3 regions of the Saccharopolyspora sp. ASAGF58 genome follow, and region 1 is predicted to be linked to each of the others. Evidence: riboswitches for the same ligand, from Rfam matches in the RefSeq annotation. Region 1 holds a riboswitch; each other region holds the start of a gene.
What was found. Region 1 has a riboswitch for cobalamin ahead of FDZ84_RS22125 (ABC transporter substrate-binding protein). Riboswitches for the same ligand answer to the same signal wherever they lie in the genome.
Positions count from the first base shown of each region.

Region 2: linked by a shared signal. The riboswitch ahead of metE (5-methyltetrahydropteroyltriglutamate--homocysteine S-methyltransferase) and the one ahead of FDZ84_RS22125 (ABC transporter substrate-binding protein) in region 1 are both predicted to bind cobalamin.
Region 3: linked by a shared signal. The riboswitch ahead of FDZ84_RS18020 (ribonucleoside-diphosphate reductase subunit alpha) and the one ahead of FDZ84_RS22125 (ABC transporter substrate-binding protein) in region 1 are both predicted to bind cobalamin.

Region 1 is NZ_CP040605.1:4,609,033-4,619,296, forward strand. It holds gene FDZ84_RS22105 (O-methyltransferase) at 1-374, shown strand, start outside; gene FDZ84_RS22110 (DUF6223 family protein) at 695-1,144, shown strand; gene FDZ84_RS22115 (triacylglycerol lipase) at 1,282-2,286, opposite strand; gene FDZ84_RS22120 (citrate/2-methylcitrate synthase) at 2,784-3,065, shown strand; cobalamin riboswitch at 3,062-3,256, shown strand; gene FDZ84_RS22125 (ABC transporter substrate-binding protein) at 3,324-4,349, shown strand; gene FDZ84_RS22130 (iron ABC transporter permease) at 4,352-5,368, shown strand; gene FDZ84_RS22135 (ABC transporter ATP-binding protein) at 5,365-6,141, shown strand; gene FDZ84_RS22140 (hypothetical protein) at 6,630-8,012, opposite strand; gene FDZ84_RS22145 (LuxR C-terminal-related transcriptional regulator) at 8,152-8,568, shown strand; gene FDZ84_RS37885 (hypothetical protein) at 8,696-8,842, shown strand; gene FDZ84_RS22155 (diguanylate cyclase domain-containing protein) at 8,855-10,060, opposite strand.
Region 2 is NZ_CP040605.1:6,877,671-6,887,934, reverse strand. It holds gene FDZ84_RS32405 (threonine/serine dehydratase) at 30-1,013, shown strand; gene FDZ84_RS32400 (hypothetical protein) at 1,263-1,403, shown strand; gene FDZ84_RS32395 (sigma-70 family RNA polymerase sigma factor) at 1,533-2,411, opposite strand; gene FDZ84_RS32385 (DNA-3-methyladenine glycosylase I) at 2,695-3,321, opposite strand; gene FDZ84_RS32380 (Ada metal-binding domain-containing protein) at 3,451-3,798, opposite strand; partial or broken gene FDZ84_RS32375 (2OG-Fe(II) oxygenase) at 3,798-4,013, opposite strand; gene FDZ84_RS32370 (methylated-DNA--[protein]-cysteine S-methyltransferase) at 4,004-4,621, opposite strand; gene FDZ84_RS32365 (RNA polymerase sigma factor) at 4,618-5,115, opposite strand; cobalamin riboswitch at 5,447-5,611, shown strand; partial or broken gene metE (5-methyltetrahydropteroyltriglutamate--homocysteine S-methyltransferase) at 5,763-8,038, shown strand; gene FDZ84_RS32355 (ABC transporter ATP-binding protein) at 8,089-9,870, opposite strand; gene FDZ84_RS32350 (MarR family winged helix-turn-helix transcriptional regulator) at 9,955-10,264, shown strand, end outside.
Region 3 is NZ_CP040605.1:3,764,975-3,775,238, forward strand. It holds gene ilvD (dihydroxy-acid dehydratase) at 1-49, shown strand, start outside; gene FDZ84_RS18015 (ribonucleotide-diphosphate reductase subunit beta) at 502-1,578, opposite strand; gene FDZ84_RS18020 (ribonucleoside-diphosphate reductase subunit alpha) at 1,724-4,117, opposite strand; cobalamin riboswitch at 4,229-4,443, opposite strand; gene FDZ84_RS18025 (glycoside hydrolase family 3 protein) at 4,562-6,925, shown strand; gene FDZ84_RS18030 (ABC transporter substrate-binding protein) at 6,956-7,897, opposite strand; gene FDZ84_RS18035 (alpha-ketoglutarate-dependent dioxygenase AlkB) at 8,031-8,678, shown strand; gene FDZ84_RS18040 (DUF5134 domain-containing protein) at 8,757-9,368, opposite strand; tRNA gene FDZ84_RS18045 (tRNA-Lys) at 9,723-9,795, opposite strand; gene FDZ84_RS18050 (Ig-like domain-containing protein) at 10,153-10,264, shown strand, end outside.

The DNA.
Region 1 (10,264 bases):
TCAGCACCGAGTGCGTCGACCTGGCGCGGCAATATTTCCGCCGCGCCGGGCTCTCCGAGCGGATCGAAGCCCGCGTCGGCCCAGCCCTGGAAACGTTGCGGACACTGCCGACAGAACCGCATATCGACCTGGTCTTCATCGACGCTGACAAGCCCAGCTACATCGACTACTGGAACGAGCTCGTTCCCCGCGTACGCCCCGGCGGACTCCTGATCGTCGACAACACCCTGTTCTCCGGGGCAGTTATCGAACCCACGTCAGGCACCAAGGCCCATGCAATAGACGCCTTCAACCGGTACGCGGCGGCCGACTCGCGCGTCGAGATCGTCATGCTGCACCTAGCCGACGGTATCTCCCTCGCTCGCCGTCTTTGACCCAGATGCCACTGGCGGTGCCGTCTGCCGACCGGCGGCCAGCAGGGCCGCCGCCACGCCGGCGGCGATCACCCAGTCCCTGACGCCGATCCGTCCGCCGCTCATGCGTGAACCCTAGCCAGCTGTTCGCGCGGGCGACTCCCGCGCACAGATGATCGGGCGCCTACCGCACCCGCGGTAGTTTCGCGGTTCCTGCGGCATCCGCAGCAGCCGGCTACGGCACCGGCGGCAGCACGAAATTGCCTGCGTCCGCACAACGACCGGCGGTGGGTCCAGCGGACATGATCAGCGATGTCCAGTCGTGGGAGAAGGAGCACCTCATGTCCGTCCGTCGCATGTTTGCCACCGCCGCAGTCGCACTGCTCGGAGGTTTCGCGCTTGCCACACCGGCGGCCGCGCATGCCTTAGCCCAGCCGTCCGCGCCCCTTGTTTACGGCTGGACCCCCGACCGAGTCTGGGCCACTTCGGCGGCGCTACTGGCGGGGGTTGGCGTGGTCATCGGCGGGCTGGCTCGGGCTCGGTCCGCGGGTCGTATCGGCAACGGCACCGGGAAAAGGGGGGCCATCGTGGCCCTGGTGGCGGGGCTGATCGCCGTGGTCAACGGCGGGCTGGTGGCGGTCACCGCCGACGGCGGCCCCGGCACCGGCAATGGAATCGTCGGGGGCTACCTGGCCCTGGTGCTGGGGCTGGTCGCCATGGTCCTTGGCGGGCTGGCTCGGGCCAGCTCCCGCCGCACCGCTGACCGGTCAAATCCGAGTGTTCAGGCCTGATCGTCGTACCGGTGAGCCAACGGGCGTGCATCGCAACGATGCGATCCAGGCCGCAGCGGGAGTGTGACCGTGGTGCGGAAATCGGGCCCGCACCACGGTCGGTTGTAACCGCGGTCGGTCGTCACCGCGGTCGGTCGTCATCGCGGTAGGTCGTCGCCCTTGTAGGTGACTGCCTTGAAGGCCACCTTCAGTGGGGACCAGCCGTTCTCGGTGGTGTAGGGGCCGCCGTCCGCCCCGTGGTGCCAGTAGCGGAGGCAGTAACCGCCCGCACCGGTCAGCTGCCGGAGGTTGGCGTGGCTGACGTTCGGGTCCGAGCATTCGTCGACGCCGTTGTCGTTCAGATCCTCGTCGTAACCGTACTTCTGGTGCGCGAAGTAGCCCTTGTCGATGCCGGAGTAGTACGACACGGTTTCGTCTTCCAGCGAGCTGACGAGGCTCCAGTCGATCCCGGCGGCCCACGGATCGTCCAAGCCGCGGTCGTTGCGGCCGGGCGCGGACTCGTGCAGCTTGTCGATGAAACCCGACCCGCCTTCGCCCGCCGGGGTCATTTGGTTCCACTGCCGGGTGCACTTGTCGTCGGGATCCGCATCGGGATTGCGGCACCCGTTGATCAGCCCCTGGTGCGGGGTGCCGAGCGTGACTATGTCCTCCACCGCCACTCTGGGTGGGAAGCCGCTCCAGCCCTCGCGGGTGCCGAGCACCGCGACGCGGGTGATCAGGCCGCCCATCGAGTGCGCGACGATGTCGACCTCCTCACCCTTGCTGGTGTACTCCGCGTAGATGTAGTTGGCGAAGTCCTTGGCGATTTCCTGGATGGGCCGCTCGCGGTCGGCCTGACCGTCGCCGATCACGTCATCGCAGAATGCCCGGTCGCCCTCGTAGTAGCCGATCGTCCGCATCGAGGAACGATCCCGGCCGCCCGCTTCCTGGTAGTATTCGAGGGCTTTGTCCCAGGTCGACCCGTTGCAGTTGGTGGGGGGATCCGGGTTGTAGCCGTGCACCAGCAGCATCGTCTTCTGTTCCGCGGCCGGCCCGATCTCACGACCGTCCAGTCCGGACGCCTGCACCGTCGCCGGTGCGCTGAGGGCGAGCCCCGCGGCGGCGATCGTGGCGACCGCCCCGCGCCATCGTCGGTTGATCATCAAGCACACTCCCGTCGGTCGGGTTTCGACGCGGGGCCCCTGGCAGCACCCCGCGTCCGGCCGACATCGCGAGCCGCTCGCACCGCACAGCCCCAGAGGGCTGGTCGCCCTCGGCATCGACACCCCCGGCCAGCGGACGCCTGATGTCGGTCCCGCCGACACTAGGCAAACCGACTCGACATTCGTGGGAGAACGCGACGGGTTAGCTCCCCTGGAGCAGCCGGTTGGCCCGCTCGGCGGACATGACGCTGGAGCAGCAACCCGCACCCTGCTGCGGCTGGCAATGCACGCCGCGGAGACCGGCTTGGCCACCATCGCCGAGCGCGGCGGCGCGATCTGGTCGACCGGATGCAGGACCTTCCCCCTCCAGAACCCTTTCCCGGATAAACCCCGAATCATTCGACCGTTCCGAATTCCGCAGCGGGGACAATCATGCCCACCTGCAGCAAGAAGGTCCACAAGGGACTGCCCGGGGTCGTCGCCGGGATTACATCTCCATGGTCAACCCGGACAGCAACTGGCTGACCTACCGCGGCCACCCGGTCGAGGACCTGGCCACCCGATGCTCGTTCGAGGAGGTCGCCCAGCTGCTCTGGCACGGAATTGCCCACCGTCGCGGAACTCGCCGGGGCAGAACGCGTTCGCGGGCGGCGCCACCATGTGGATGGAGGTATATCCGATCGCCCGGGAAACACGCCCGACGCTCGGCACCACGGCAGCCGCACGCGGCGCGACCGTGCGAGATCTCTCACATCGGTCGCGCAACGTCGGGCGGTTAGGGTGTGAGCGAATCAGTCGTACCCGGTGTACGGGTCAGGGAATCCGGTCGGAATCCGGAGCTGACGCGCAGCGGTAGGGGTGATGGACGGGGCGGCCCACGAGCGGGCCGGACCACTGGGCACCCGCCTGGGAAGGTTCTCCGTCCAGCAGAACCCGAGCCCGAAGACCTGCTGGTTCCCGGTCGGCGCAGGTCCAGCGCGCCAACCGGTCGGCGAATTGGCGGCTCCGCGTACGAGCCCGAGCTAAGGATGCGGACGATGCTGTTCCCCGCGCGGTTTCGCGCGTCTCGGCCAGGGCACCAGACCCTGTTCGCAGGCGTGCTGGCCATTGCCCTCTGCGGCTGTTCGGCGCCCCCGGCCGACGAGCGCGCCGGTGGCGAACCCGTCTCGATGCGCAACTGCGGTCAGGACGTCGTCGTCGAAGCGCCGCCGCAACGAGCTGTCAGCCTCAACCAGAGCACGACCGAGATCATGCTCTCCCTGGGGTTGCAGGACCGGATGGTCGGCACCGCGACCTGGACCGACCCAGTCGCACCGCACCTCGCCGCCGCGAACGAGCAGGTGCCCCGGCTGGCGGAGAACGCCCCGTCGTTCGAGAGCGTGCTCGCGACTGAGCCGGACATCGTCCTCGGCGCCTACCAAGCGGTCTTCACCGACTCGATGGTCGCCTCCCGCGAACGCTTCGAAGAGCTGGGCGTACCAACCTACCTCTCGCCCAGCAACTGCCTCCCGGAGGAAGCGCCGCTGGGCGAGCCGACCGAACTGGCGGACATCTACCGCGAGGTCCAAGAGATCGCCACGATCTTCGGGGTGCAGGACCGCGGTGCGGCGCTGGTCGCCGACATGTGCGCACGGGTCGCTGCTGCGCAGGCGCGTGTCGCGGATCTGCCCTCCCGGCAAGAGCAATCGGTGCTGTTCTGGTTCGCGCGAACCGAAGCGCCTTACGTGGCAGGTAGAACCGGATCCCCGGGGATCATGACGCGCGCGCTGGGAGTGCGCAACGCCTACGACGACGTCGCGTCGATGTGGCCGCAGGTCGGTTGGGAGGACGTACTCAGCCGCAACCCGACGCTGCTCGTGCTGGGCGACCTCACCCGGGATCAGGAAGGCGACGGCCTCCAGTCCAAGATCAACTTTCTGCGCACCGATCCCGCAGTGTCCCAATTGGACGTCGTGCGCGGCGAGAACTGGATCCCCATGTCCGGCACCGCGTTGAACACCAGCATGCGAACCGTGGACGGGATCGAGGCGCTCGCCGACAAGCTCGTCGCCGTGGAGCGGTAGTGGTGCGTCAGGTCCGCGCCGCCTGGCTGGTCGGCGGCGCCCTGCCGGTGCTCGTGGTGTCGATCGCCTTCGTGATCACCATCGGGCCTGCCGACATCTCGGTCGCAGAGGTCGCCGAAGTGGTCCGCGCCAAGCTGGGACTGGGCACCACCGGCGTTTCCCGGATCACGCAGGGAATCGTGTGGGAGTTGCGCCTGCCGCGGGCGCTGCTGGCCGCGATCTGTGGCGCGGGGCTGGGCGTGTGCGGGGCGGTCCTGCAGTCGATGTTGCGGAATCCGCTGGCGGATCCCTTCCTGCTGGGGATTTCGGCGGGAGCGTCCACCGGCGCGGTGGCGATCGCGGTGCTCGGGGTCGGTGCCGGGACGATCGGGCTGGCTGCCGGGGCGTTCGGCGGTGCCATGGTCGCGTTCGCGCTCGTGATGGGGCTGTCGGCGTTGGCAGGCGGCGGGACCAGCCGGGTGATCCTCGCCGGTGTCGCCGGCAGCCAGCTGTTCTCGGCGCTGACCTCCTACATCGTGATGACCTCCGCCGACGCCCAGCAGACCCAGGGCGTGCTGTTCTGGCTCCTCGGTTCGCTCGCCGGAGCGCGGTGGGACGACGTCGCGCTGGCCGGCATCGTTTGCGCGGTGGGGCTGTTGCTCTGCCAGTCGCAGGCCGGCTCGCTCGACGCGTTCGCCTTCGGTCGCGATTCCGCCGCTTCGCTGGGCATCTCGGTGGCGCGAGTTCGCGGGCTGCTGCTGGTGGGAACCGCGCTGCTGACCGCGACGCTGGTGGCCACCTCGGGTGCTATCGGTTTCGTCGGGCTCGTGCTCCCGCAAGCCGCCCGGTTCCTGGTAGGTACCCGACACCGCGCCCTGCTGCCGACCACCGCAGTGCTCGGCGCGGTCCTGCTGGTCTGGGTCGATGCACTGGCCGGAACCGTGGCCGCGCCGCAGGAAGTGCCCGTCGGTGTCGTCACGGCGCTGGTCGGAGTGCCCGCCTTCGCGTTCCTGTTGATCCGGAGGAGAGGCATGCCATGAGCCTGCGCGCCCTGGACGTGTCGTGGTCACGCGGTGGCGCGGCAATCGTGAACGGGATACGCGTTGAGGTCGAACCCGGCTCGACCCTCGGATTGCTGGGCCCCAACGGATCTGGGAAGTCCTCGCTGCTGCGGTTGCTCGCCGGTCTGCGCCAACCGTCCTCGGGGAGGGTCCTCGTCGACGACGTGGACATCACGGGCATCGGCCGCCGCGCCCTCGCCCGCCGGATCGCCCTGGTCGACCAGGAATCCACCACCGAGCTCGACATCACCGTCACCGAAGTGGTTTCCCTCGGTCGCACGCCGCACCGCAGTTCGTGGGGCACCGCACGGGACACCGACGCGGAGGCAGTGCGTCGGGCACTCATGCACGCTGACCTCGAAGCGCTGGCCGACCGGCGTTGGCACACCCTTTCCGGCGGCGAACGCCAACGCGTCCAGATCGCCCGCGCGCTCGCGCAGCAGCCAACGGAACTGCTGTTGGACGAGCCGACCAACCACCTCGACATCGCCCACCAGTTCGCGCTCCTGGAATTGGTCCGCCGACTGCCGGTGACAGCGGTAGTGGCGCTGCACGACCTGAACCTGGCCGCAACCTTCTGCGACGGGCTGGTCGTCCTCCAGCGCGGTGCGGTCGTAGCGGCGGGCAGCCCCGCCGAAGTCCTCACCGAGGACCTGGTCCGAACGGTCTACGGCGTGGAATGCGCCATCACCAAGCCGAATCCGGAAGGCCCACCGCACATCCGATTCACCGGCACGGCCACACACGCGTGATCCCGCGGGCCCCGGAAGCCGTCGCCACGGGCGAGAGCGACAGCTATCGCCGAACTTTGCGGTGCACGCAGGCCGCACGTCCTGCAGGGCCGCGATGATGACCGCAATGTGTGCTGGACCGGGTCGCTACGACCGGTGGCCTGCTAGGGAAGCCATTTCTGTCGCCATTTCAGGCGCCGTGATTCATCAGCCATGCGGCTTCTCGCGTGTGGCACCGTGGCCGCGCCAAGCGGTAGCTTCCATCGCTGCCAGTTCTGCGTCCGATCCTGTACCGCGCCCCGTATTCCCGCTGACTCGGCAATCGAGGTTCCCGGCCAGCCGGTGCTGCCGACCGGGAGCACCGCATGCCCGACGAACCTGCGGCCGATGCCAGGTCGGTGTCGGCGTTGGAGCGCCGCCGCCTGGAATCGGTGGCGCACCAGCAGCGGGCGGAGTCACTCATACCGAACCGGACCCGGCCAGCTGAGGCGTTGGGCTCACCCCAGGTGCTACGGGCGGGTGAAGGCCTTGCGGATGGGGCCGCCGCGAACGTGCTGTTGAGCACCTGCTGCTGTTGGCTTGCTGGTTCGCCTGCGCTGGTCGTGGGCCCGGATGGCTTTGCGCAGCACCCGCCACAGGTCTGAGACTTCTTGGCTGGCTTCGAGGTCGGCGCCGCTGGCCACGTACTGCGCCATGGCCAATGTGGTGCCGCTGAACTCGTGTCCGCCGACGCCGCCGTAGTGCTTCAGGGCGGCCAGCGCTGCCATCGTCCGCGAGTCCCGCAGCCGGGCCCGGGTCACCTGCGCCGCTTCGGGCCCGATGGCCTCGGGCTCCATCTCCACCAGCGACCGCAGCCACTGGATCAACCCGGCGTCGGTGGCGGTCAGGAACTCGACACCCTCGATCAACCGCTCGTGCAAAATGGCCTTTTGGGTTGCGCGCACGGGGCCGTCCTCGCCGCGGAGCCGTGGTGCCGCCGGCCCGATCTCGTACAGCGCGTCCAAGGACTGCTCGGCTTTGGACTCGGCCCGGATCTCGTTCAACCGTTCCAGCGCTCGATGAGCGCGCCGTCGCGCGTCGGTGGCACGGGCCTGCTGCAGGGCTTCCAGCTGTACCTGTGATGCCGACTTGCGTTTTTCCCGCACGTCGTAGGCACCGAGCGCGGCTTGCCGTGCGTCCCATTCCTCATAGGACAGAACCGGGATGGGTGGGCGTTTCGGCAGGTGGTTGCTGGTGTAGGTCCAGGTCGCCAGCCGGGCCTGCAGTGCCTCGCCGAGAGCTTTCCGGGGATCCGGCTCGAATGGGGCCGCCCGGTGCGTTCTGCCCGAGACTTTCAGCGCGTGCAGCAGACAGTTCACGCTCCAGCCGGCCCGGAAGAACGGTGCGGTCAGCTCCCGCAGCTCGGTGTCGCTGATCTGCTCGTCGAGCCACCGCATCGCCGCGCGGAGCCGTTTGACCGCTGCGGCCACCTGGTCCCAGGTCTCCGGCGGGACCGTTCGCGGCCACTGGTGGTGTACCCGGGACCGGGTTTCGTCCCGCTGCTGTTCGCTCGAGGTCGTCGCTACCGCGCCGGTGCCTTCGCCGGCCTCCACCGGCGGCGCCACCGGTATGCCCTGGCTGTCGCGCCACTGGTTGAGCAGGTACCGCACCAGGTCGGTGCGCTTGGCGGTGCTGACCTGCTTCTGTGGTGACCCGTCGGGGCGATCGTGCAGTGCCTGGACCAGCGCATCGACACACCAGCCCGCTGAGAAGAAGACTTCAAGCTCGGGGACCAGTCGCTCGGGTGCGACGTTGCGCCACCGTTCCATGCTGATGAGCGTCTGCGTGGCTTGCAGCTGGGCGTGCGGGCTTTGCGGGACGATCCGCGTGTGCCAGGCCTCCTGCTCGGACATGCAGCCAACGTACCGAATGGGAACGGGTGAGCACGCAACGACGGCAGAGCCAGACAGCTCTCTCACGCCCGCCGCACCTGAAGACTCCTAGTTCCCCTGTCCTCGGGTGAGGACACTGAGGGCCTGGCCCTGTGAGCGGTTGACCGGGGAGCACGAGGGTCTCGGGGGCCTGGTGCTGACGACGTTCCTGGACGAGAAGCTCGTTGTCGACGCCGTGCACCGCACTGCCTGTGGTTACGTGGTCAAGGACGTCGACACCACCGAGCTGGTCCGCGCGATCCGCGCGGTGGCCCGCAAGGAGTGCGCGTTCGACTCGCGCTCGGCCGCGACGATGGTGCACTCGATGTACAACCGCTCCACCGCACCGGAACTGACCGAACGCGAGCTGGGTGTGCTCCGGCTGATGGCCACCGGGTCGAGCAACCGGCACGTCGGCGGCCAGCTCTACATCTCCGAGACGACGGTGAAGTTCCACGTGCGCAACATCATGCGCAAGCTGGATGTCTCCACCCGCGCGGAAGCCGTCTACGAAGCAAGCAAGCGTGGGCTCATCTGACCGTGGATCTTGACCTGTTTGCCGTGTCGATCAAGGTGTGGTGCCACGATCAACAGCAACGGCCCCTCCCAACAGTGCTCAAGGACCGACACGCCCATTAGGCGGAGTCGATGACGAGTCAGCCGCCGTGGTGCTCGTCGACCTTGTAGGGCAGTCCGGTGCCGGTCCCCAGCCGGTGCAGTTCGGCGGTGTCGAAGGTGCGCAGGTGCCCGTAGACGGCCGTCGGTTCGGCTTCGAACGGTTGGGGCGAGAGCGCCGGACGGTCATCAAGTGATGGCGTCGTGTGTTATGCGTTTCGGGGGTTCTTTTTGCGGGTGTACATGTCTTGATCGGCTAGGTGCAGGAGTTCTTTTGGTTCAGTGTTGGGATCTCGGGTTACGGCGATCCCGACGCTGGCTTTCAAGTTGACCTGGTGTCCGGCTGCGGTGGTCTTGGTGTTGAGAAGTTCTGCGATGTGGTCCCGTAGCGTTTCGGCTGTGGGGATGTCGTCGGCGAGGCTGGCGACGACGAATTCGTCGCCGCCGAGTCGTGCCACCGTGGCACTGGGGTCCACGCCGGCCAGCAGTTGGTCGGCGGCTGCGGTCAGGAGATGGTCACCGGCGAGGTGGCCGTAGCGGTCGTTGACTTGTTTGAGCTGGTCGAGATCGGCGACGAGCACGGCCAGAACGCCGCTGCCAGCGGCGAGCGCGGCGAGGTGGTGGTGTAGGCGGTCGGCGAGTAAGGCGCGATTGGCCAGTCCGGTCAGCGGGTCGTGCAATGCGAGGTGGGCGAGGTGGGCATCGGTCATGCGTCCGTTGCCGATCGCCTCGTAGTGGCTGACGAGGAAGGACGGCCGTCCGTCCGGGCTGGTGACGACGCTGGATCGGATCAATACCGTGATTGGGTGTCCGTCCTTGTGTCTATAGCGTTTTTCCACGCTGACCGTCTTTGTGTGGCCCGCACGCAGATCTGCGAGGGCGGTGTCGCCCTGCTCGTCATCGCCGGGATAGGTCATATCGGAAAAATGTCGTGCGAGAATCTCATCGCGACGGTAACCCAGCAGGCCGCACAATGTGTCGTTCACCGATGTCCAATACCCCTGCAGATCGAGCAGCGCCATCCCGGTCGGCGCCGTGGCGAAACACTGGTCCCACAGGATTTCGCAGCTACGGCGGGTGGTGACGTCCTCTGCCTGCAACAGGACGGCGCACGGGCGGCCGACGGTATCGTTGATGACCGAACCTGATAGCCGTACCCAGATCGTCTGGCCGTCGGGCTTGGGGTACCAAGTTTCCGACACAGCGTGTCCGCGCGAGAGGGTGTCCCCGACAATGGCGTTCTGCAGGGCCGCGTGGCCTGGACACAAGGTGTCGTGCGGGCGCGGCCGCAGTAGGTCTGCGGCTCCGTGGCCCAGTAGATTACAGAGCGCCGGGTTCACGTACTGGGGGCGGCCCTGCACATCCAGCACCGCGGTGGGAACGGGGGTCTGATCGAAAACCGCATGCCACTCCACACCTCCCACCCTGTCCGGCGTCGTCGGAACAGGTGCGCTTGCCCGGTCTGCCGACGAATCGGGCAAGGTCGGGCTGTGCGCTGCGCATTGAGCCTGCGCGGTGTCATCCCCGCGACGCTTTTCAGACGCAAAATTCATCAAGTCTCCGGCAAGTCTGACGTGATAGTCGAACTCACATGCGAATCCATGGTCGGAAACTCCGTC
Region 2 (10,264 bases), 2.3 Mb from region 1:
CGATGGGAGCCGTCGTCTAACGTGCAGATGTGACTGCTACTGAGGCAAGCGGGTTGGTCGGCATCGGGAACATCGAGGCAGCGGCGGAGAGCATCGCAGGACACGTCGTGCGGACTCCGACGGTGCCCAGCCCGGGCCTCACCGAGCTGCTCGGGGCGCCGGTCACCGCGAAGCTGGAACTGCTGCAGCGCACCGGCTCCTTCAAGGTGCGTGGGGCGACGGCGAAGCTAAAGGCGCTGAGCGAAGCCGAACGCGCGGCTGGGGTCGTCGCGGTGAGTGGCGGGAACCACGGGATCGCCCTCGCGGTCATGGCCGGTGCGTTGGAGATCAAGGCGACCGTCGTCATGCCGCGCTCGGCGCCGGCTCGCGCCGTCGAGGTCGCTGAGGCGGCCGGTGCCTCCGTTCGAGTCACCGACGACATGGCTACGGCGTTCGCGCTGATGACGGAGTTGCAAGCCAGCGGGCTCACCCTCGTGCACCCGTTCGACGATCCAGTTGTCATCGCAGGTCAGGGCACGGTCGGCCTGGAGTTCGCCGACGACGCGGATGACGTCACCGATGTGCTGGTGAGCATCGGTGGCGGCGGTCTGATCGCCGGTGTCGCAGCGGCGCTACGCGCGCGACGCCCCGATGTGCGGATCTGGGGGGTGGAAACCCGCGGTGCGCATGCCATGTCCGAGGCGCTGGCAGCCGGCGGTCCGGTGCCGGTCGAGCTGTCGTCGGTGGTGTCCACGCTCAGCGCCCCGGCGGTCTCGCAGCTGACCTACGACCACGTGTCCACATTGGTCACCGATGTCCTGGTGGTGTCCGACGCCGAAGCGGTGCAGGGGACCCTCGATCTCGCCAACCACGCGAAGGTCTGGGCCGAGCCCGCAGCAGGATGCCTCCTCCCGGCCGCCCGGCGCGTGCTGGCGGAGGTCGGGGCCGATGCAAAGCTCGGCCTCGTGGTCTGCGGCGGAAATGCGACGACCGCGGACGTCACTACCTGGGCGGACCGCTTCGGCCTGAGCTGACCCCGACCCGTCGGTCCACAGTGGAGCAAGCTAACAGGGTTCCCGGGTGGCCGCGGCGGCTCGCCGCTGCCCGAACTCTGGGTACCCGGGCGTGCCGAGCGGTGCTTTCCGCACCGCGGATGCGGAGGGGGCTGTGATGAACGAGCGGTCATGGGGGCGGGCGGGTGCGGCCAGCGGGCAGGTCGCCGCCGTGTTGTTACTGGTCAGCGTGCTCCTCAATCCCTCGCCGCCGCCCAGCGACGAGGCGGCATGACCTTTTTCTACGTTGCCGTGCACCGCTCGACCGTGTTGCTGGCGGCGTTGCTCATGACAGTTGCCGCCGTGGTGTTCCTGTGCGCGGCTCCGTTGATCCCGAGCAGCGCACGGGCCACGATCAGCATCTCCCGGTAGTCGTCGGTTCAACCGAGAAGCTAGACGCTTGACCAAACTGGAGATCAATGGATCGTCAAGAGCCGGTAAGGAAGATCGTGCTCGGAGTCCGTCCGGGATGGGGATGTTGGGCCTTGGTGCACGTTGCATTCAGTCGTCGAGGAACGTCAGGTCGAGGTCGCGGAGGCGGTCCGGGTCGGCGAGGATGTCGAGCGCCACGACCTTTCCGCGGGCGACCGTGAACGCCGTGAGCGAGATTGGTCGGCCTTCCGAGATCGCAACCGCCCCGGGTGCGCCGTTGACGATCGCGGGTCGGGTCAGCTTGGCGATCTGCGAGAAGATGATCGCGCCCCCCGCCACCGCCTTCGCACCGCGCCGGGTGGTGTTCGGGCTCAGCGAGCCGCCGTCGGTGCGCACCACGACGTCTGGGTCGAGGACCGCGAGGAGAGCATCGAAATCCCCGGCGCGCGCGGCCGTGAGGAAGGCGTCTACGACTTCGCGCTGCTGGGCCAGATCTGCGTCCGGGGCCGGAGCCGCGCCCTGCACCCGCCGGCGGGCCCGGCTGGCGAGTTGGCGGGTCGCGGGCGAGGTACGCCCGACGATGGGGGCGATCTCGTCGAAAGGCACCGCGAACATGTCGTGCAGCACGAAGGCGAGCCGTTCGGCGGGCGTGAGGGTTTCGAGCACCACCAGCAGTGCGAGGCCGATCGAGTCGGCCATCAGCGCCTCGTGCTCCGGGGTGATGTTGTCCGGGCTGCTGATGACCGGGTCGGGCACATGCGTGTCCAGCGGCTCCTCGCGGCGGGCGGTTCGCGCGCGGAGCATGTTCAGGCACACCCGGCCGACGACCGTGGTGAGCCAGCCGCCAAGGTTCTCGATCTCGTCGGTGTCGGAGCGGCTGAGCCTGAGCCAGGCCTCCTGGACCGCGTCGTCGGCCTCGCTCAGCGAGCCGAGCATCCGGTAGCCCACCGCCCGCAGGTGGTCGCGGTGGGCCTCGAATCGGCCCGCCAGAAAATCCTTTTCGTCCATCGGTCGCAGCCCTCCGTTGCGTCGTAAGGAGTGACCCGCCGGACTCGGCCGATGTGACACGCCTACACCGGCGACGCTTCCTGGCGGGCAGCGATCAGGCAACTGCGGGTGGAGAACCCGGCCGTGGTGCTCCCGGATGCCATGAAGGGCAGCCACCTGTCGAAAGGTCGCCGACGTCGGTGGTGTGCCACGGCGGTCCCGGAGTCGATCGGGCTGCGCACCAGCCGGATCAACGGTTGCAGCGCCTGCATCCAAGGCCACTTCCGGCGGCATCACCGCCCGGTCACGGATGCGGCCAGATACCGGAGGTGCCGCGGCGGTGGCTGTCGACGAGGTGCGTGTCGACCATGCCGATCGCCTCCATGAGCGCGAACATGGTCGTCGGGCCGACGAATGCGAATCCCTTGCCCCGCAGTGCTTTTGACAGCGCCACGGATTCCGGTGACGTGGTGGGGATCTCTGTGATCGTCCGCGGGCGTGGCGTGGTGTCCGGTTTGAACGACCAGACGAATGCTTCCAGACCGTCCTCGGCGCGCAGTTCGGTGGTCGCGCGGGCGTTGGTGATGGCTGCGCGGATCTTGGCTTTGTTGCGCACGATTCCTGAGTTGTCGAGCAGGCGCGCGACATCTTCCTCGGTGTAGGCCGCGACGGCGTCCGGATCGAAGTGGTCGAACGCTTCGCGGAAGAAGGGGCGTTTGCGCAGGATCGTCGCCCAGGAGAGCCCGGCCTGGAAGCCCTCCAGGCTGATCCGCTCGAAGAGGGCCTGTTCGCCGCGCACGGGCATGCCCCATTCGGTGTCGTAGTACTCGCGCAGCAGTGGATCGCGGGCCGCCCACGGCGGACGCGCCAACCCGTCCTCGCCGATCACGACCCCGGCGTCGGTCGTGGTGTCTGCCGCTGCGGGACTCAATGTCTCGCTCTCCTCGGGTTCTCGTGGTGTGCGACCGGTACCTGGCCGCAGGTGCTTTTGGGTTATACCAGCAGAAAGTGCTCAAGGGGTCGAATCGGTGCGGTGCAGGAGCATGGTGCGGACCACTTCTCAGGTGCCGCCGTCACGGGTTGCGCCGCGCAGCCCGTCGAAGGTTCCCACTCGCCGAGGGCGATCAGGTCCTCGGTGGCGAAGGCGGTGCCGATCGTGCGGGCCGTTCTTCCACTCCCGGTACCGATCGGGCAGGCACACCGCGCAGGGCCGGTAGCCGGCCGCACGTGCGGTGGCCTCGTCCGCGAAGAACACCCGGTGCGCCATGTAGCCTCCGTCGGCGATCGCGCGCAGCGCGGACGGGCAGTCGAGCCGCCCGTAGATCCTGCCGCGCCGGTATCCGCCGAGGCGACCTGGCGCGGCGCTTACGTACGGTCGCCCGTCGGCCCCGAGCAGCGTGTAGGTCATCAGGTCGCGTCGTGGAAGACCAGCCCCAGCGTGTGGCGCCGTCCGGAACGCACCGGCGAGACCCCATGCCGCACCGGAGACGCGGACCAGCCGCGCGCCGAGCGCACCGGCCGGTCGCGAGTGGTGAACGCCAGGCCGTGCCCCTGCGGGATCAGCGTTGCGGTGCCCCGGGACTGGGCGCGGGAGCGCTGCTCCACCAGCGTGCTCATGCTGCCTCCAGGTTCAGCAGGATTGCTTTGGCCTCCACGCCGCCGACGTATCCGCCCGAAGTGCCGTCCGAGCGCACGACGCGGTGGCACGGCACCACGACCGGCAGCGGGTTCGTCGCGCACGCGCTACCCACCGCGCGCACCGCCCTCGGGCTCCCTGCGACCGTGGCGACCTCGGCGTAGCTGGCGGTTCGGCCGTAGGCGATGTCGGGCAGGTGCGACAGCACGTTGAGCCGGAACCCGCGCGAGAGGCGCCAGTCCAGCGGCAGGTCGAAGGTGCGCCGCCGCCCGGAGAAGTACTGCTCGATCTGCCGGGCGACCTCGTCCAGCCGGTCCGGTGCCCGCAGGATGCGCGGGCTGATCGTCGCGGCCAGCGACGCCAGGACTTTGTCGTGCCCCTGACGGGCGAAGGCGACCCGCACCAGGCCGCGTTCGGTACCGGCCAGCAGCAGCTCGCCGACCGGAGTGTCCATCGTGCGGTAGGCGACGTCGAGCAGCCCTTCCCGCTTGGCCGCGTTCACCAGCTCGATGTGCAGCCGCTTGCTGGCGTCGAAGTCGATCGCCGGGAGCGCGTCGAACAGGTGCCTGTCGTCGTTTTCGTGGATCGTCATCATCGCGCTTCCCCTCCCACGCTCGTGGCATGTCTGTACGTCGTGCGCAGTGTCTTTATGCCGTCCGCCGCGGCCCGGCGGGCGGCATCGGTGCTGCCGCCGAGGATCGCGGCGATCTCGGCGTAGGGCAGGTCGGCCAGGTAGTGGTAGGCCACCGCCATGCGCTGCTTGGTGGGCAGCGCGCTCAGCGCCGCCCACAGGTCTCCGTCCCAGTCCTCCGGGCGGCCCGTGGTGCTGGGCCGCTCAGGCACGCGCTCGACCATCACCGGTCGGCGTGCCGTCGCCCGGGTGACGTCGACCGCCTTGCGGTGGGCGATCGTGACCAGCCAGGCCTCCACGTTCGCGTCTTCGGCGAGCTCCGGGTAGGCGCGCAGCGCGGCCAGGAACGTCTCGGACCAGGCGTCCTCGGCGTCGGCCGGTCCGAGCACGGCCCGGCACACTCGCAGCACCATCGGGCCGTACTCGTCAACGATCTGCTCGAACGGTTTCACTTTCACTCCCCGTAGACGGCCCGGCCCGTCGGAACGTGAGATGCGGATCCGGCCCACGCCGCGATCGTCACCCGCCCGGGGGCCCCGCCGGTCGCGCGCCGCGCCGGCCCGCGGCTCGGGCGTCGCGACCCCACGTGACGAGCCTCTCACCGACGGCGCGAGGGCGAGCCGGAAGGGCGTGTTCACCACGGAAGTCACCGGATGCGCGGTGGTCGTCCGGCACGGTCCGCGCATGCCCCGGGCCCTTGCCAACGGCTGCCCAGTCGGTAGCCTCCGTTGTGCTGGTGGTTCGTCCACCCGGATCGCGACGGGAGTCGTGGCCGCGGGCGGGCGAGGCAAGAGGGAATCCGGTGCGAATCCGGGACTGCCCCGCAGCGGTGAGTGGGAACGAACGCCGTCCCCGGTCCGAGACCGGGCACAGCACTGGGCATGCGTGCCTGGGAAGCGACGGCCAGTAGGAACCCCGGCGTCGGCCGGGACGTGCCCGCGAGTCCGAAGACCTGCCACCGGTGCGCGCACCCGGTGGTGCGCGCGGTCCGGGGTCTCGCGGGAGGACCTGGCGGACGACCGGTTCGCGCCGCGCGGCGTTGCCGGTTCGCCTGCGCCTTCCCAGACCTCGGGGCATCCGTCGTCGAGCTCGCGAGGAGAGGGCGTTGACCAGCAAGATCGGATCTACCGTACTCGGCTATCCCAGGATCGGCCCCAACCGGGAACTCAAGCGCGCGTTGGAGCGCTACTGGTCGTCCCGCATCGACGAGGCGGAACTGCGTGCGGTCGCGCGGGAACTGCGCGTCGACGCGTGGCGCGCGCTGCGGGACGCGGGCCTGGATTCGGTGCCGGGCAACACGTTCTCGTTCTACGACCAGGTGTTGGACACCGCGGTCACCTTCGGCGCGGTCCCGCCGCGCTTCGCCGGGCTCGGGTTGGGTCCGCTGGACACCTACTTCGCGATGGCGCGCGGGGTGGAATCCGCGCCGCCGCTGGAGATGACGAAGTGGTTCGACACCAACTACCACTACCTGGTGCCCGAGATCGGTCCGGACACGCGGTTCTCGCTGGCCGACCGCACGCCGGTGGAGCAGTACCGGGAGGCCGCGGCGGAGGGCGTGACCACCCGACCGGTGCTGGTCGGCCCGCTCACCTTCCTGCTGCTGGCCAAAGCCGCCGACGGGGCCCCCGAGTCGTTCCGGCCGCTGGATCGGCTCGACGGGCTGCTCGATGCTTACGCGGAGCTGCTGGGCGAACTGCGCCGGGCCGGTGTGGAGTGGGTGCAGCTGGACGAGCCAGCGTTCGCTGCGGACCGCACGCCGGACGAGCTCGATGCGCTGCGCGCCGCGTACCAGCGGCTCGGTGAACTGGAGGAGCGCCCGAACCTGCTGGTCGCGGGCTACTTCGGTGATCTCGGCGAGGCTCTGGGCGCGCTGGCGTCCAGCCCGGTCGAGGCGCTCGCCGTCGATCTCGTCGCCGGGAAGTCCACAGTGGCTTCGGTGTCGACGGTTCGGGGCCTGAGCGGCAAAACCCTGGTCGCCGGGCTCGTCGACGGGCGCAACGTCTGGCGCACCGATCTGGACAAGGCGCTTGCAACCGCAGCCACGCTGCTCGGCTCGGCCGACGAGGTAGCGGTCAGCACGTCGTGCTCGTTGCTCCACGTGCCCTACGACGTCGCGGCGGAAGCCGCCATCGATCCGCAGGTGAAGTCCTGGTTGGCGTTCGCCGCGCAGAAGGTTCGCGAGGTGGTCGTCCTCGGCCGTGCGCTGAGCGAGGGCCGCGACGCGGTGGCTGGTGAGCTGGCCGAGGCACGAGCCGCGATTGCCGACCGCGCCAGCGCGGACCGGGTCCGCAACCACCGCGTCCGGGCGCGGCTGCAGGCTCTGCGGCCGGAGTACTCGCAGCGCAGCGACTACGAGGCGAGGCGCGCCGCCCAGCAGAAGTCCTTGCGCCTGCCCGCATTGCCGACCACGACGATCGGTTCGTTCCCGCAGACCACGGACGTCCGCAAGGCGCGCGCCGCGTTGCGCTCCGGCCGCATCGACCAGGCGACCTACCGGCAGCGGATGCGGGACGAGATCGAGCGCGTCATCCGGCTGCAGGAGGAGATCGGGCTCGACGTCCTGGTGCACGGCGAACCCGAGCGCAACGACATGGTGCAGTATTTCGCCGAGAACCTGAACGGCTTCGCCAGCACCGACAACGGCTGGGTGCAGTCGTACGGATCGCGGTGCGTGCGGCCGCCGATCCTCTTCGGCGACGTTGCCCGCCCGAAACCGATCACTGTCGAGTGGACGAGTCACGCCCAGCGGTTGACCGAGAAACCGGTCAAGGGCATGCTCACCGGCCCGGTGACGATCCTGGCGTGGTCGTTCGTCCGCGACGACCAGCCGCTGGCGGACACCGCGAAGCAAGTCGCGCTGGCCATCCGGGACGAGGTGAACGACCTGGAAGCCGCCGGCATCCGGGTCGTCCAGGTCGACGAGCCCGCCTTGCGCGAACTGCTGCCCCTGCGCTCGGCACAGCACGCTGACTACCTGGACTGGGCGGTGACGTCGTTCCGGCTGGCGACCTGCGGCGTCGCCGAGTCCACCCAGATCCACACCCCCTGTGCTATTCGGAGTTCGGCGATGTGATCAACGCGATCGTGGCGCTGGACGCCGACGTCACCAGCATCGAGGCCGCCCGCTCGCGGATGGAGGTGCTGGCAGACCTCAACGCGGTCGGCTTCGGTCGCGGCGTCGGGCCCGGCGTTTACGACATCCACTCGCCGCGCGTGCCCGAGACCGCCGAGGTCGTGGATCTGTTGCGGGCCGCGCTCGCGGCCGTTCCGGCGGAGCGGTTGTGGGTCAATCCCGACTGCGGGCTGAAGACCCGCGGCTACGCCGAGGTCGAGGCGGCGCTGAAACACATGGTCGGGGCCATCGCCGAGCTGCGCTGACGGCGGACCCGCGGGCGGCGCGTGCGTCGAACAGGACTCCGGTCAGGTGTTCACGCGGCGGATGGGAGTTGGTCGTCGCGTCGGACCAGTGCCGCGTAGCGGCCGTCGGCGGCCAGCAGTTCGTCGTGCGTGCCGCGCTCCACGATCTGGCCGCCGTCGAGCACCACGATCTGGTCCGCGTGGCGCACGGTCGACAACCGGTGCGCGATCGTGATCGTGGTCCGGCCCGAGGACAGCTCGTCGAGAGCTTTCTGCACCGCGCGTTCGGTCCGGGTGTCCAAGGCGCTGGTGGCCTCGTCGAGGATCAGGATCGGCGGGTCGCGCAGGATCGTGCGGGCGATCGCGAGCCGCTGCTTCTCCCCGCCGGAGAACCTGTATCCGCGCTCGCCGACCAAGGTGTCGTAGCCGTCCGGCAGCTCGGCGATGTGGTCGTGGATCTTCGCCGCCTTCGCCGCGGCGACCAGTTGTTCGTCGGTGGCGTCGGGCTTGGCGAAGCGTAGGTTCTCGGCCACCGAGGCGTGCAGCAGGTAAGGCTCCTGGGAGACGACGCCGACCGCGGCGGCGAGCGTGTCGAAGCCGAGCTCGCGCACGTCGACACCGTCGATGCGCACCTGCCCGTCGGTGACGTCGTAGAGGCGCGGCACCAGGTAGCTGAGCGTTGTTTTTCCGGACCCGGTTTCGCCGACCACGGCGAGGCTGGTGCCGGCCGGCACGGTCACGTCGATTCCGGTGAGGGTTCCGTCGGTGCTCTCGGGAGAGTAGGCGAACGACACGTTCGCGAACCGCACTTCGCCCTCGATCGGCGACAGCCGCTCCGGCCGTTCCGGTTCGTCGATGTCGATCGGCAGGTCGAGGTATTCGAAGATGCGGCCGAACAGCGCCAGCGAGCTCTGCACGTCCACACCAGTGGACAGCAGCGACAGCGTCGGCCGGAACAGGGCCTGCTGCAAGGTTACGAAGGCGACCAGCGTGCCCAAGGTGATCAGCGGGACGCCGAAGGTGCTGGTGACGCCGGCCGCCCAGTAAATCAGCGCGGGCAGCGCGGTCATCACGATCTGGATGCTCGACATCCGCCACCGGCCCGCCATGCTGGAACTGACTTCGAGCCGGGCCAGCTCGGCCGACTCGGCGGCGAAAGCATCGGTGAGAGATTGCGCCCGGCCCATTGTGCGACCCAGCAGGATTCCGTTGACGGAAAGGGATTCCTGCACGCCGGCGGACATCGATGCGAGTTGACGCTGCCGCTTCGCGGTGATCCTCTTGCGTTCCCGGCCGATCCGGCGGCTGACCCACACGAACACCGGCAGTAGGGCCACCGACGCGATCGTCAGCCGCCAGTCCAACGCGACCATCGCAATCACGGTGGCCACCACGGTGGTGAGGTTGGAGACCAGCGAGGTGGCGGTGGACGTGACGGTGGCCTGCATGCCGCCGATGTCGTTGGCGATGCGGGATTGGATCTCGCCGGTTCGGGTGCGGGTGAAGAACGCCAGCGACATGCGTTGCAGCCGGGCGTAGACCGTGGAACGCAGGCCGTGCATCACGCTCTGCCCGACCTTGGTGGACAGGTACGTCTGCGCGACGTTGAACACGCTGGTCGCGACGGCCACGCCGATCATGCCGAGCACAAGTGCGGTCAGCAGGCCGAGCCGTTGCCGCGGGATGGCGACGTCGAGGACCTCGCGCAGCAGGAACGGCGACGCGACGGAGACCAGGGACGACGCGGCGACCAGCAGCGCGACGACCAGGAGCATGCTCCGGTGTGGGCGGAAGAGGCCGCCGATGCGGCGGAGCTGCGCGGGTGGGGGAGTGGTTTTCTCGGGCGCTGACATAGGCGGCTCCAGTGATGGCAGATGCGGAGACGCCTTCATATTTACCATAGCTCACTATTACTGTCACTCTGTTAAACTGGCCGGGTGGATGCCGGTGGTGAAGAAGAACGTCTCGGCGGGCTATTCCTGCGGCTCGCCAAGTCCGCGCACGTCCTGCAGCGGCGCGGTGCCGGGGATCTCGGGCTGACCCCGGCGCAGGCGCGTGCGCTGTCCGTGCTCGGCAGGTGTGAGACGCCGCCGCGCATGGCGGAGCTGGCGGAACTGCTGCACGTGGTGCCGCGAGCGGTGACGCCGATCGTCGACGCCCTCGAGGACGTGGGCTTGCTGCGGCGCGAGGTCGATCCCGGAAATCGCCGCTCCACCCTGCTGGAACTGACCGGGGAAGGCCGGAAGA
Region 3 (10,264 bases), 840 kb from region 1:
GTATGCGAAGCTGGTCGGCTCCGCGTCGGAAGGAGCGGTTTGCTCGTGATCAAGACCGCAGGCCCTGCTGGGTTGCGGCGGTGCCTGGGCCTGGAGCTGTTCCGCCTCATCCTTGCTGATCGGAGACATCGTGCCGCACCATGTGTAGGTCAGCGTGTACCGGGTGCTGGCCGGGAATAGCGGGACGAAGGACAGCGTGAACTTCGGGACACCCTTGTTGAGGGTCGTCGCGTCCGTCCCGCGGCAGCCCGGGCAGACGAGCAGCAGGCCGGCCAGCCGTTGGACGGTGCTCCGGAATCCTCAGATGATCACATTTCCCTCCCCTCAGCCGGTGTGATCATCACCCGACGTTAGGCCACGTGCCGGCGGGGCGGGGGCCTGAATGCGGCGGGTTGCTACATCGTCGACGGGTGGGAGTGATCACAATTGAAGCGAACGGCCTGTTCACTCCGCCCCTAATGGCGTGAACAGGCCGTTCGCTTCACCTGGTCGGTCGGGGAGTCAGTCCCACTGGAGGGAGCCGCCGGACTGGTATTCGATGACCCGGGTTTCGAAGAAGTTCTTCTCCTTCTTCAGGTCCATGGCCTCCGACATCCACGGGAAGGGGTTGTCGGCTTCCGGGAAGACCGGTTCCAGGCCGAGCTGGGCGCAGCGCCGGTTGGTGATGAAGTGCATGTACTGGGCGCAGAGGCCGGCGTTGATGCCGAGGATGCCGCGGGGCATCGTGTCGCGACCGTAGGCGATTTCCAGCTCACAGGCTTCGGTGAGCATCTGCCGGATCTCGGCCTGGAATTCCTCGGTCCACAGGTGCGGGTTTTCCAGCTTGATCTGGTTGATGCAGTCGATGCCGAAGTTCAGGTGGATCGATTCGTCACGCAGGATGTACTGGTACTGCTCGGCGATGCCGACCATCTTGTTCCGCCGGCCCAGCGCGAGGATCTGCGCGAACCCGGTGTAGAACCACATGCCTTCGAAGATCACGTAGAAGGCGACGAGGTCGCGGAGGAAGGCCTGGTCGGTTTCGGTGCTGCCGGTGGTGAAGTCCGGGTCTTCCAGGCTGCGCGTGTACTGCAGCGCCCAGGCGTCCTTATCGGCGATCGACGGGATCTCCCGGTACATGTTGAACAGCTCGCCCTCGTCGAGGCCGAGGCTTTCACAGATGTACTGGAAGGTGTGGGTGTGCACGGCCTCCTCGAAGGCCTGCCGCAGCAGGTACTGGCGGCATTCGGGGTTGGTGATGTGCCGGTAGACGGCGAGGACGATGTTGTTGGCCACCAGGGATTCGGCGGTGGCGAAGAAGCCGAGGTTGCGTTTGAGCAGCAGGCGTTCGTCGTCGCTGAGGCCGTCGGTGGACTTCCACAGCGCGATGTCGGCCTGCATCGAGATCTCGGTGGGCATCCAGTGGTTGTTGCAGCCCGCGAGGTACTTCTCCCAGGCCCACCCGTACTTGAGGGGGAGCAGTTGGTTGACGTCGGCACGGGCGTTGATCATCGCCTTGTCTCCGACGTCGACGCGCCCACCGGCGCGGTCGATCTCGCCGAGCCCGGCGGCCGAGGATGGGGACTGCAGGGACGTCATGCTGTGTTGCTCCAAGGGAAATCGCGCAGGTCGAGTCCGCGCGTCGAACAGGACTTGACTGGGACCCGGCCTCGGGGTGCCGCAATTTCAATGGAAATCGGCGATTCGATTTCCATTGAAATTGCGGCGTGACCCGGGTGGGGTGTTACTGGCAGGCTTCGCAGTCGGGGTCTTCGACCGAGCAAGCAGCGCCGGTGGCGGTCGGCGCCGTCGGGACGGCGTTGAGCTTGCCGTCGGTGCCGCGCAGGGTGCTCTTCTCCACGTGGGTCGCGCTCGTGGAGCGCAGGTAGTACGTGGTCTTGAGGCCCTTCCGCCAGGCGAGGCGGTAGAGCTCGTCGAGCGTTCGGCCGCTGGGCCGGGAGACGTAGAGGTTCAGCGACTGCGCCTGGTCGATCCATTTCTGCCGGCGTGCCGCCGCCTCCACCAGCCAGCGCGGCTCGATCTCGAACGCGGTGGCGTAGAGCTCCTTGAACTGCTGTGGGATCCGCTCGATCGGCAGCAGGCTGCCGTCGTGGAACTTGAGGTCGGCGATCATCGCCTCGTCCCACAGCCCGGCCTGCTTCAGGTCGGCGACCAGGTGCGGGTTGACCACGGTGAAGTCGCCGGACATGTTCGCCTTGACGTACAGGTTGCGGTAGACCGGCTCGATGGACTGGTTCACGCCGCAGATGTTGGAGATCGTGGCGGTCGGGGCGATGGCCATCACGTTGGAGTTGCGCATCCCGACGGTGCGCACCCGCTCACGCAGCGCCTCCCAGTCCAGGGTGGACGAGCGGTCCAGGTCGACGTCGCCGCCGCGGGCGTCGGCGAGCAGGTCGAGCGAGTCGATGGGCAGGACTCCCTGGTTCCACAGCGATCCGTCGAAGGACTCGTACCGACCCCGATCGGCCGCGAGCTCGCTGGACGCGGCGATCGCGTGGTAGCTGATCTGCTCCATGCTGCGGTCGGCGAACTCGACGGCGGCCTCCGACGAAACCGGGATGCGCTGCGCGAACAGCGCGTCCGCGAAGCCCATGAGGCCCAGCCCGATCGGCCGGTGCCGCAGGTTGGACCGGCGTGCCTCGGGGATCGTGTAGAAGTTGATGTCGATGACGTTGTCCAGCATTCGCACGGCGGTGCGCGTGGTGCGCTCCAGCTTCGCGGCGTCGATGCCGTCGGCGTCGACGTGCCGGGCCAGGTTGATCGACCCGAGGTTGCACACCGCCACCTCGTCGGTGCTGGTGTTCAGGGTGATCTCGGTGCACAGGTTGGAGGAGTGCACGACCCCGCTGTGCTGCTGCGGCGACCGCAGGTTGCACGGGTCCTTGAAGGTGATCCAGGGGTGGCCGGTCTCGAAGAGCATCGTCAGCATCCGCCGCCACAGCTCCACCGCGCGCACCCGGCGGAACACGCGGATCTCGCCGCGGTCGGCGGCCTGCTCGTAGGCGCGGTAGCGCTCGGCGAACGCCTTGCCGTAGAGGTCGTGCAGGTCAGGCGTCTCATCCGGGGAGAACAGCGTCCACTGCTCATCGGCCTCGACGCGGCGCAGGAACTCGTCGGGCACCCAGTTCGCGGTGTTCATGTCGTGGGTGCGGCGGCGGTCGTCGCCGGTGTTCTTGCGCAGGTCGAGGAACTCCTCGACGTCGATGTGCCAGGTCTCCAGGTATGCGCACACCGCGCCCTTGCGCCGGCCGCCCTGGTTGACCGCCACGGCGGTGTCGTTGGCGATCTTCAGGAATGGCACCACACCCTGGGACTTGCCGTTGGTGCCGTTGATGTGGGCGCCGATGCCACGCACCGGCGTCCAGTCGTTGCCCAGTCCGCCCGCGTACTTCGACAGCCGCGCGTTGTTGCTGATGGAGTGGAAGATCCCGGACAGGTCGTCGTCCACAGTGGTCAGGAAGCAGGAGGACAGCTGCGGCCGGGTGGTGCCGGCGTTGAACAGGGTCGGGGTCGAGCACATGAAGTCGAACGTCGACAGCAGGTGGTAGAACTCGATCGCCCGCGCCTCGCGGTCGTCCTCGCGCAGCGCCAGGCCCATCGCGACCCGCATGAAGAACGCCTGCGGCAGCTCGAAGCGGGCGCCGTCTTCGTGCAGGAAGTAGCGGTCGTAGAGAGTCTGCAGGCCGAGAAAGCCGAAGGTCAGGTCGCGTTCCGGCACCAGGGCGCGGCCCAGCCGGTCGAGGTCGAAGGAGCCCAGTTCCGGGTCGAGCCGCTCCAGCTCGACACCGCGGCGCACGTAGTCGGCGAAGTACGCCGGGTAGTGGTCGCGCATCTGCTCCTGGTCGGCCTCCTGCGGCTCGCCCAGGAAGCTCAGCGCCTCGCGGCGCATCCGGTCCAGCAAGAGGCGGGCCGTGACCTGCGAATAGTTCGGCTCGGTCTCGATGAGCGTGCGTGCCGCCATGACCTGGGCCAGCGAGAGCTCGTCGTCGCTGATACCGGCGTAGCCGGTGCGCCGCACCTCTTCGAGCACGGCATCGGCCGACACGCCGGGCAGTCCGGCGCAGGCGTGGTGGACCACAGTGGACACGCGGGTCCAGTCGTTGAGTGTCGCCGTCACGGGCTCTCTCCCTCGCGAGCTCGGCGGACCACGACGGCGCGCGAGGAGACACGGCGGCAGGAGCCGCTGGTCGTCCACGCGGACCCGCCCTCGAAGTCCCGGACAGCACGCTTCGCAGCGTGCACCGGCGGCAGGTCTTCGGACTCACGGGCGGCCTACTGGTCGTGGCTTCCCAGGCTGCTCGCCCAGTGCTCTACCCGCTGCCGTCAGGCAGCCGGGTCACGACGTTCGTTCCCGTTCACCGCTGCGGGGCAGTCCCGGATTCGCACCGGGTTCCCTCTTGCCTCACCGGACGCCTCCGGTGAACCACCAGCGAGCGACACACTACATGTTGGGTTCGGGGAGTGATCGGATGGGCAGATAACGGAGTGTCGTGGTCCTGGTCGACAGTGCGGGCGAGGTGGTCGAGACTTGGCGGCCGGAGGTCGGCGAAAAGGGGTAGCGGTGGACGAGGCGAAACTCCTGTCGTTGGTTTCGGAGTTGACAGCGGCAGAGAAGGCGCGGTTGCTGACCGGTGCCGACCTCTGGACCCTGCACCCGATGCCGAAGATCGGGCTGCGGTCGTTGGTGCTCTCCGACGGGCCGAACGGGGTGCGCGGCACGGCATGGGACGAGCGCGACACGTCGTTGCTGTTCCCGGTGGCGTCCGCGCTGGCGGCGACCTGGGATCGGGCGGCGGCGCGCACCGCGGGTGAGGTGTTCGGCGACGAGGCGCGCCGCAGGGGTGTGCACGTGGTGCTGGCGCCGACGATCAACGTGCACCGAAGTCCTTTCGGGGGCAGGAATTTCGAGAACTTCTCGGAGGATCCGCTGCTGATCGCCGAGATCGGTGCCGAGGTCGTCGCGGGCATCCAGTCGCGCGGGGTGGCCGCGACTCCGAAGCACTACGTCGCCAACGACAGCGAAACCGAGCGGCTGAGCTACGACGCGGTGGTCGACGAGCAGGCGCTGCGCGAGATCTACCTCAAGCCGTTCGAGCGGATCGTGGCGAAGGCTTCGCCGTGGGCGATGATGGCCGCCTACAACTCGGTGAACGGGCGCACGATGACCGAGAATTCCGCTCTGGTGAACGATGTCCTCAAGGGCGAGTGGGCGTGGGACGGGATGCTCATGTCGGACTGGTTTGCCACCCGCTCGCTGGAGGCGGCGGCGCTCGGCGGCCTCGACCTGGCCATGCCCGGCCCGAAAAGCCCGTGGAGCGACGGGAAACTCGCAGCGGCCGTGGCGCGGCGCAAGGTCCCGGAAGAAGTTCTCGACGACAAGGTCCTGCGGGTGCTGCGGTTGGCCGATCGGGTAGGTGCTTTCGAAGATTCCGAACCCGGCGGCGGGCCTTCGGGGGAGGCCAGGCCGGTCATCCGGCGGCTCGCGACGCAGGGATTCGTGTTGTTGCGCAACGAGATCGTCGATGATGCGCCGCTGCTGCCGATCGGCCCGATGGTCGCCAAGGTCGCGGTGATCGGTGAGAACGCCACCATCCCGGTGGTGCAGGGAGGCGGGTCGTCGCACGTTAGCCCGCCGCACGTGGTGACTCCGCTGGATGGATTGCGCGCGGCGCTGCCCGACGCGGATGTGGTTTACCAGCGCGGTGTGCGGCATCGGCGGTTGCTGGACGTGATCCCGCGCGAGGAGGTTGCTGACCCGGCCGGCGAGGGCACCGGTATCCGGGTCGAATACCTCGGTGACAAGGGAGAAGTCCTCGACAGCGAGCTGCGCGGAACCGAGCGGCTGATGTGGCTCGGCGGCCTGCCGCCCGGGGCGAAGGCGTTGCGGTTGCAGGGGAAGCTCCAACTCGATCTCGGCGAGCACGTGTTCGGGGTGAACGGCACCGGGCGCTTCCGCGTCGAGCTCTCCGGCCGGGAGGTGCTGGCTGCGGACGTGGTGCGCACCAACGGGATCGACGACCCGCTGGGCGGCATGCTGGAACCGCCCGAGCAGCGGTTCAACGTCGTGCTCGTCGAGTCGGACTTGGACGCCGACGGCCGGGCAAACATGACCGTCGAGTTCACCCCGCAGCGCCCCGACGCGCTGGTGGCGGTCGGGATCGGGCACCGAGCGCAGGAGTGGGACGACGCGAGCGAACTCGCCGCCGCGCTGGCGATCGCCCGCGACTCCGACGTCGCGGTCGTCGTGGTTGGCACCAACGACGAGGTCGAGACCGAGGGCCGCGATCGCGTCTCGCTGGACCTGCCGGGCGCCCAGAACGAGCTGGTACGCAAGGTTGCCGCGGTGAACCCGAACACGGTCGTGGTGGTCAACGCCGGGTCGCCGGTGCTGATGCCCTGGGCGTCCGACGTCCGCGCGGTGCTGTGGACGTGGTTCGGCAGCCAGGAGTACGGGGACGCGCTGGCCGACGTGCTGCTGGGCCGGGCAGAACCCGGCGGCAGGTTGCCGACCACCTTCCCGGCCGAACTGGGCGACGTCCCGGTGCCGCTGCCCGGCGTGCAGCCGGTGGACGGCGAACTGCACTACACCGAGGGAACCCTGGTCGGCTACCGCGCTTACCAGGATCGGGGCGTCAATCCGGCGTTCCACTTCGGACACGGGCTCGGGTACACGGCCTGGGAGTACCTGGCGGCCGTCGCCGAAGGCGAGGTCGTGCGGGTGAAGCTTCGCAACACCGGCGACCGAGCGGGACGCGAGGTCGTGCAGGTGTACACGGCGGAGCCGTTGCGGCTGGCGGGGTTCGCCGTCGCCGAGGCCGAGGCGGGAGCCGAGGTGTCGGTGGTGGTGGACGTCGAGCCGGGCGGTGAGTTCGCGGTGGGGCGCAGCGCCGGGGACCTGCGGATTCGCGCAGCGAAGAGCCCGTGAGTCCGGCGGACCCACGGGCTCTTCGCTCGGTCACTGCTGCGGGAAGGCCTTCTGCAGGTCGTCCAGGACCAGGTTGGCCGCGATGGGGCCGAGGCCGAGGAACCAGGTGTCGTCGTGCACCTCGACGGCCTTGCCGTTCTTCACGACGCCGAGCGTCGTCCACTGCACGGAGTTGACCACGTCGGCCAGCTGCTGCTTGGCGCTTTCGCCGTAGGCGGCGTAGAACAGCTGGTCGCCGTCGGCCTGGGAGATCTGCTCGCGGCTGATCTTGGTGAAGGTCTGGTCGGTCTGCTGGTTGTCGGGGCGGCCGAAGCCCGCGTCGGCCAGGATCGTGCCGATGAACGAGTCCTTGCCGTACAGGCGGATGTCGCCGGGGATGAACCGCAGCATGCTGATCTTGCGGGCGGCGGGGTCGCCGGCCTGCTTACCGATGTCGGCGGCGCGTTGCTGGTAGGCGTCGAGGATCTGCTGTGCCTCGGCCTTCTTGCCCAGCGCATCGGCGTCGAGCAGGAAGTTCTGCTTCCAGGTCTTGCCGACCTTCTCGGCGAACACCGTCGGCGCGATCTTGCTCAGCGCGTCGTAGTTCTGGTCGTCGCGCACCTTGCTGGAGAGGATCAGGTCGGGCTTGAGCGCGGCGATCTTCTCCAGGTTCGGCGAGCCGATGGTGCCGACGATCTCGATGTTGCCGGCCTTCTCGGCCAGGTACGGCTGCAGGGCCTTGTTGGCGTCCGGCAGCACGGTGCCGACGGGCTTGATTCCCAGCGCCAGCACCGCGTCGAGCTCCCCGGTGTCGAGCACGACGACGCGCTGCGGGTTGGCGGCGATCTTGGTCTGCCCCTTGGCGTGCGTGACGATTCGCTCGTCGCCCTGGGGCGCGGCGGGCTGCTCGGGAGTCGACGAGCCGCACGCGGCGACGGTGCCGAGCGCGAGCATTGCGGTAACGGCCGCGAGCAGTCGACGGGGACGGAACATGGTGCTCCCTGCATTTTTGGTTGGCTCAAAAGTTTGGTAAGCCTAACCTGGCCGGGGGATGGAAACCAGCTTTGAGAGGGTTGTCACGGGTGAGCGGCCGCGAAGGTGATCATGACGTGGTAGAGGGGCGGACATGGAGTCGTTGATCCCGCGGGAGCGCGCCGAGATAGCGCCGGGTGCGGTGCACCTGCCCGACTGGCTCGACCTCGGCCAGCAGCGCGAACTGGTCGTCGCGTGCCGGGAGTGGGCGCGCTCCCCGGCGGGCATGCGCTCCGCGCGGTTGCCGAGCGGGGGAGTGATGTCGGTGCGCACCGTGTGCCTCGGCTGGCACTGGTACCCCTACCGGTACTCGCGAACTGTCGACGACGGAGACGGCTCGCCGGTGACGCCGTTCCCGGACTGGCTCGGTGACTTGGGGCGCAGGGCGCTCGCCGACGTCTACGGCCGCGCCGCCGACGACTACCGCCCGGACGTCGCGCTGGTTAACTTCTACGACGACACGGCGCGGATGGGAATGCACCAGGATCGCGACGAGCAGAGCCGGGAGCCGGTGGTGTCGCTGAGCCTCGGCGACACGTGCGTCTTCAGGTTCGGCAACACGGAGAACCGGAACCGGCCGTGGACGGACGTGGAACTGTGCTCGGGAGACCTGTTCGTCTTCGGCGGCGAATCCCGCCTGGCGTACCACGGAGTCCCGAAGACGCACCCGGGAACGGGACCGAACACAGGCATGACGGCAGGCCGCCTGAACATGACCCTCCGAGTGTCCGGAATGGACTGAAGGTCAACGCCCGTGAGTACTTTGCGGTGCTATAGCACCCCAAACCGCTCACGGCCACTGACCAGCCGCGACCCCTCGTCAGAGCGTGGTCAGGAACATGTAGCCCATACTCAGGGAGAGGACCAGTTCGGTGGTGGCCGTCAGCCTGGGGTGCTCTCGGGGCGGGCGGATCAGGTCGGTTCCGGCGAAGCCGGCGCTGAGCAGGCAGTAGGTCATCAGTACCCAGGCCAGGAGCGGAAAAGCGAAGCCCGCAGGCTGTGCGCCGACGACGGCCAGCGCGCTGCCGTGCGAGTGGCCGGACGAATGTGCGGTGGACAACGACAACAGGCCTGAACTGGGCCCGTGCGGCCGAGCGGCGGCGAACATGTACGCCATGGCCAACCCGCTGACCAAGTGGTGCAGGTAGGTCAGGGCCGCACGCCGACGCAGCGCCAGCACGCCCATCCAAACGGCGTTCGCGACGAACAGCGCAGCCCACGCGCCGGGCGGAATCACCTGGGGCAGGAACATCGCGGACATCCCGATGCCCATCAAGACATGAGCAACGTCCACGCTCCTGCAGCCACCCCAAGCCTCCGGAAGCCGCCAACGGCGGACCACCAGCCGAACCAAGCACGCCAAGGTCACCGCGATGACCGCCCCGCCCAACACCTGGTCGACCACCAACAACCCCCGGCGTCCGATCGGCAACCCGAGGTACCCGATTGTTCGCGCCCCTCCACCCGAGGTCTAGGTCCAGTCGGTGCTTTCAAACACCAACCCGAAGCAACGAAGACCACGACCAAACCCATGCGTCGGCGAAGCCGCACCAAATGCGCACGCCCACAAAAATAGTGACGCCGCTCACCCAAGCAACAAGAAAGCCACCTGCTCCAAAAGGATGCTCTCAAGGCACAGCGCTACCCGGAAGCGTCTCCACGGGATGCGGAACCCCGAAACCAAGCCGCCGCACCGTGGGGGGTTTGGGGGGTTCGACCCCCAATACAATGACGAGATATGAAAACGCGAAACGCCCCGCGTAAGCAGGGCGTCTCGCATATCGAGTGCGCCAACAGGGACTCGAACCCCGAACCCGCTGATTAAGAGTCAGCTGCTCTGCCAGTTGAGCTATTGGCGCTGGCTGTCCGCCAGGTTTTGATCGGCTCGGTTCCTTTTCGGTTCCGCCCCGGTCTCCCTGGCGACGTGGAAAACATTAGCACGGCCCTGGGGGGTGCCGAAGAGGGGGTCGGTTTTGGGGCGGGCGAGGTTGTCGGGGGTGGGGACGCAACCCCGGGGTGGGGTGTTGCGTCTCATGGAGGGTGATCTCGCAGGGGAGATCACCCTATGTGTGCAACCTGGTCCCTTCACTCACTGTCGGGGCATTGCTGCACACTGTTCTCAGGCGTAGCGGCGCATCGGAGCGGACGGACAGTTGCCCATGAGGGAGTGGAGTAATTCGGTCGGGGTGCCCGTACGGGTGTCACGACTGCTGACTATGTTGATCTTCGGTTTGGCGGCGTTGCTCGTCGCCGGCTGCAGCGGGTCCGGTTCCACGGCGTCCGGCGAGGTGGCGTCCGCGCCGACGTTGGAGCTGGCACCGCAGAACG